DNA from 2 places in the Cupriavidus sp. 05T42 genome. Region 1 is predicted to be linked to the other one. Evidence: riboswitches for the same ligand, from Rfam matches in the RefSeq annotation. Region 1 holds a riboswitch; the other holds the start of a gene.
The links. A riboswitch is a leader RNA that binds a small molecule or an ion and turns the genes downstream of it on or off. The one in region 1 is predicted to bind glycine.
Positions count from the first base shown of each region.

Region 2: another riboswitch for glycine. It lies ahead of AC1EJR_RS01720 (D-amino acid dehydrogenase); the one in region 1 lies ahead of gcvT (glycine cleavage system aminomethyltransferase GcvT).

Region 1 covers NZ_JBFTLH010000012.1:123,304-125,688, forward strand. Annotated here, with positions in the region: gene AC1EJR_RS17600 (UvrD-helicase domain-containing protein) at 1-535, opposite strand, end outside; gene AC1EJR_RS17605 (glycine zipper 2TM domain-containing protein) at 789-1,010, shown strand; glycine riboswitch at 1,130-1,217, shown strand; glycine riboswitch at 1,239-1,361, shown strand; gene gcvT (glycine cleavage system aminomethyltransferase GcvT) at 1,454-2,385, shown strand, end outside.
Region 2 covers NZ_JBFTLH010000001.1:398,022-400,406, forward strand. Annotated here, with positions in the region: gene AC1EJR_RS01720 (D-amino acid dehydrogenase) at 1-866, opposite strand, end outside; glycine riboswitch at 1,030-1,128, opposite strand; gene AC1EJR_RS01725 (cytochrome b/b6 domain-containing protein) at 1,204-1,755, opposite strand; gene AC1EJR_RS01730 (PepSY domain-containing protein) at 1,758-2,024, opposite strand; gene AC1EJR_RS01735 (LysR family transcriptional regulator) at 2,244-2,385, shown strand, end outside.

The sequences.
Region 1 (2,385 bases):
CGTAATTGCGGTAGATCATGGCGGCCTGGTGCTCGTCGGCATTGGCGGCCTGGGCCAGCGCGGTCTCCGGATCGATCATGCCGTTCTTCCACAGCGAGATCGTGCCCTGCACGCTACGGATCAGCTTCTTGTCCGTGGTGGCGAGCTGCTCCTGCACCAGTCCGAAGCAGTCGTCCGAATCCATGATCGAGAACTGCGGCTTCAGGCCGACGTGCTCCGCCTCCATCCGCAAAATCTGCACGCCGAGCGAGTGGAAGGTACAGACGGTGAGCTGCTTGAGCGGAATCCGCTTGCCCTCGCGCGTGGTCTTGCCCTCCATCAGCTTGCCGATGCGCTCCTGCATCTCTTTCGCCGCCTTGTTCGTGAAGGTGACGGCGGCGATGTGACGCGGCTCGAAGCCCTTGTCCTCGATCAGGTGGGCGATCTTTTGCGTGATGACGCGCGTCTTGCCGGACCCGGCGCCCGCGAGGACGAGGCAGGGCCCGTCCAGATAGCGAACGGCTTCGGATTGGGCGGCGTTGAGTCCGTGGGTCATAGGTGGGCGGGTGCCGGATGGCGCACGCTTGGCGGGCGCGCGAAAGGCGTCGATGTTAACACGCAGGGTGGCCTGCGCCGGTGCCTGATGACGGACATCAAGGACGCGAGTGCTACCAGTGTTTCATCGCGGTAACACTTCGTAAAAGTKACGTCCGAGGGGACATCGGGGGCATGGAGATTGCCTCATACGGTCATGCGGGACCGGCGGCGACGCCGTCCTGATGACAAATTCGGCACATTCGGAGGCGATCATGAAAACAATGCGAACCCTGGCGAAAATCACGCTGATCGGTGTCACGCTGGCGGCCTTTGGCGGCTGCGCGGACATGAGCCCCAAGACCCGCAACACCGCCATTGGCGCGGGCGTTGGCGCGCTCGGCGGCGCTGCGCTGACCAACGGCAGCGCGCTCGGCACGGTGGGTGGCGCGGCGGTGGGTGGCGTGGTGGGTAACGTCGTCACGAAGGATCGTTGATCCGGCGCGGGTAGTCCTTACCTCAGGCGGCAGGAATTACAGCCAGCCCCCTCCCCGGCGCCTAGCAAGGTGGCGTCGGCGCCGCGTTGACAAAGGTMAACCCGTCCCGTACATTCACGCGCATCCAACCGGGAGAGCGCGCAGCCATTGCGCCGCCGAAGGGGTATCACCCGAAAACTCTCAGGCACCACGGACCGGTCGGATCGGCATGCAACATGCACACGATGCATGCCGCACTCTGGAGAGCGACACCCGCCCGTGCCAACGCATGGCGAGCGTGTCCACCGAAGGGGCGCGCGATGCGGCAAGCTGCATCGTAATCTCTCAGGTATCGAGGACAGAGGGGTCATCCGCCGCGGCGGATTGGTGGCATTGCCATCGATMCCCACGGCGGATGACCCTTTTTTCGTTTTCGCTGCCGTATTCGCTCCAGAGGATTTCCCATGACGCTCCAGGCCACGCCCCTTAACGCCATCCACCGCTCGCTCGGTGCCCGCATGGTCGATTTCGGCGGCTGGGACATGCCGGTCAACTACGGCTCCCAGATCGAGGAACACAACGCGGTGCGCGGCGATGCCGGCATGTTCGATGTCTCGCACATGTGCGTGGTGGACCTGTCCGGCCCCAACACGCGCGCCTTCCTGCGCGGCCTGCTGGCCAACAATGTCGACAAGCTCCAGACCCCGGGCAAGGCCCTCTACGCGTGCATGCTCGACGAAAAGGGCGGCGTCATCGACGACCTGATCGTCTATTTCTTCGCCGAAGACCGCTTCCGCCTGGTGGTGAACGCCAGCACGGCGCTGGGCGACATCGAATGGATCACGGCCCGCAACGCGGCCACCGGCAGCGGCGTGACGATCACCCCGCGCCGGGGCGACGTGGCGCCGGCCGGCGTGGGCAAGCTGGCGATCATCGCCGTGCAGGGCCCGAACGCGCGCGCCAAGGTGCACGAGGCCTTCCCGTCGACCCAGCCGGCCGACACACTCAAGCCGTTCAACGCGGTGGTGGTGCGGGACCCGATGGTCGGCGAGCTGATGGTGGCCCGCACCGGCTACACCGGCGAGGACGGCTTCGAGCTGGTGGTGGAGGCCGAGAACGTGGCCGGCATCTGGGAAAAGCTGCAGTCCGTGGGCGTGCGCCCGGCCGGACTGGGCGCGCGTGACACGCTGCGCCTGGAAGCCGGCATGAACCTGTACGGCCAGGACATGGACATCCACACCTCGCCGCTCGACGCCGGCCTGGCCTGGACCGTCGACCTGCAGAGCGAGCGCGATTTCATCGGCAAGTCGGCGCTGCTGGCAGCCGGACAACATAAGACATTTGCCGGCCTGATCCTGCGCGACAAGGGCGGTGTGCTGCGTGCGCACCAGAAGGT
Region 2 (2,385 bases), on a different contig from region 1:
GCAGCCTGGCTGGCGGCGTCGGGCAAGTTCACCGTGATCGAATAGCCCTTCACCGGGTAGATGTTCACGCGGTCGCCCAGTTGCGTGGCGAACTGCCGGCTGGCCACGCCGGCGCAGACCACTACGGCGTCGAAGGTTGTCGAACTTGTCTGATTACCGTCGCGGACGGTGATGGTGGCCGTGCGGCCGTCCGAGTTGACCGCCTGCACGTCCTGGCTGTAGCGCGTGACCACGCCCAGCCGCTGGGCCGCCGCGGCCAGGCCGGAGGTGAACTTGTGGATGTCGCCGGTGGCGTCGCTCTCGGTGTAGTAGCCGCCGTAGTACTGGCCGGCCAGCGTCGGCTCGATCGCGCGCATTTCCTCGGGTGTGACCGCGCGGCGCGGCAGGCCGCCCTCGGCCAGCAGCGTGGAGACCTCGCCGGCATGGTCGAAGCCGGCCTTGTCCCGGTAGATATGGAGGATGCCCTGCCGCTTGAGGTCGAAGTCGATGCCTTCCGCCTCGGCCCAGCCGAACAGGTGCGCGCGGGCGGCGATGGCCAGGCGGGCGGTCTCGATCGTGTTGGCCCGGTAGTGCGGCATGGCGGCGATGAACTCGGCGAACCAGCTCAGCTTATGCCAGGTGGGGCGGGGGTTCACGAGCAGCGGCGCGTCGTTGCGGAGCATCCACTTGATGCCCTTGACCAGCGTGGAGCGGTGGGTCCAGACCTCGGCGTTCGACGCGGAGAGCTGGCCGCCATTGGCGAACGAGGTTTCCATGGCGGCGTAGCGATGGCGCTCGAGCAGTGTGACCGCGAAACCACGTTTGGCGAGGGCGTAAGCGGTCGTCACGCCGGTGATGCCACCGCCGATGACAGCGATTGTCTTCATGTTGTCAGGTCTTCCAGGACGTCGTGGATGGGGGGTACGTGGCGCACCATGCGCGACGCACGCCCCCTCTGTCCTTGACCTGAGAGATTCACGATGCGCGCGGGCGCATCGCTTGCTCCTTCKGTACCGTCGGCTGACGCGAGCCGGGGTTCTTCAGAGTGCAATGGCGTTACCGGTCCTTTGGCCTGAGAGTTTCCGGGGCGGTTGCTCCTTCGGCGCCGGCCTGCCGGGCGGCAGGCACAGTCTCTCCCGATAACGCGGGTAAAACGGGTATGGCGGGTGATGCGGTATGACGGGGCTACTATGCCACGGGCGGCGCCGGCGCGGCAACCCCAGGTTAGTCGAGGTCGCGCGGCTTGCGGCCGGTGATCATCGCCCCGACCAGGTTTTCCTTGCCGGCCACGCTGGTAACGATGGCCACCAGCGCGTGCACCACCACCAGCCCGAGCAGCGTGTTGGAGAGCCAGCGATGGATGTCGATGGGCCAGTCCTCGCCCCAGAACGCGTCGAAGCGGGAGAGCCAGCCGGTAACGGCGAGCAGCAGGATCAGGGTCCACATCGCCAGCATCATCACCGCGCCGAGCGGGGTGTGGCTGATGAAGCGCGGCGTGCGGCGCCGGGCCATGGCCCGGGCATGGGCCAGCACGCCGGCGGGGCGCGGCAGCCAGGCGCGGAAGCGCGCGTGTTCGCTGCMGATGAAGCCCCAGAGAATGCGAAACAGCACAAGTCCGGCGGCCACGTAGCCCAGCACGCGGTGCATCTGGTCGCCGGAATCGTCGATGAGGTCGTAGCAGACGATGGCCGCCACGCTCCAGTGCGTGAGCCGCACCACCACGTCCCAGACGCGGAGCGTGGTGGTATTGCGCAGCTGGCCGGCCGGCACCGACATGCTTACTTCTCGATCTCGGACTTCACGATGTCGAGCGTCTTCGTGTCGAAGTAGATCTCGGCCTTCTTGCCGTCCTTGGTGGTGCCATAGATCTCGTAGCAGTTGCCGTCCACCTTGAACTTCTTGATGTTGTAGCCCTGGGCCGCGATCTTGGCCTTGGCGTCGGCCTCGGGCATCCATTCGGACTTCGGATGCTTGTCGCACTTGGCGCCCGCGAAGGCCCCCGTGGAAAACGCACCGGCGATGAGAAGTACGGCCACTTTCAGCATTGCAGCTCCCGCAAGAAGCCCCATCCGGGGCGGATGCCGGAATCGTACGCGGTAACAAGAACAATTCCCAATCAATGTTTTCCCGCACGATGACCTGCATCAAATGCCGTGCGCGCCGCCCGGCGCGGCGGCTATCGGCGTGAACGTCGGCAGCGGGATTGTCCGGGCTGTGGGACAATTCCGCCTCGCCCACAGGGCGTGGGTGACGAAGGTGTCTGCATGAAATCGATCGACTGGAAAGACTGGGAAATCTTCTGCCGCGTGGTGGAAGGGGGCGGCTTCACGCAGGGCGCCGAACTGGCGGAAGTGCCCAAGTCATCGGCCAGCGCGGCGGTTGCCCGGCTGGAAACCCAGCTTGGTG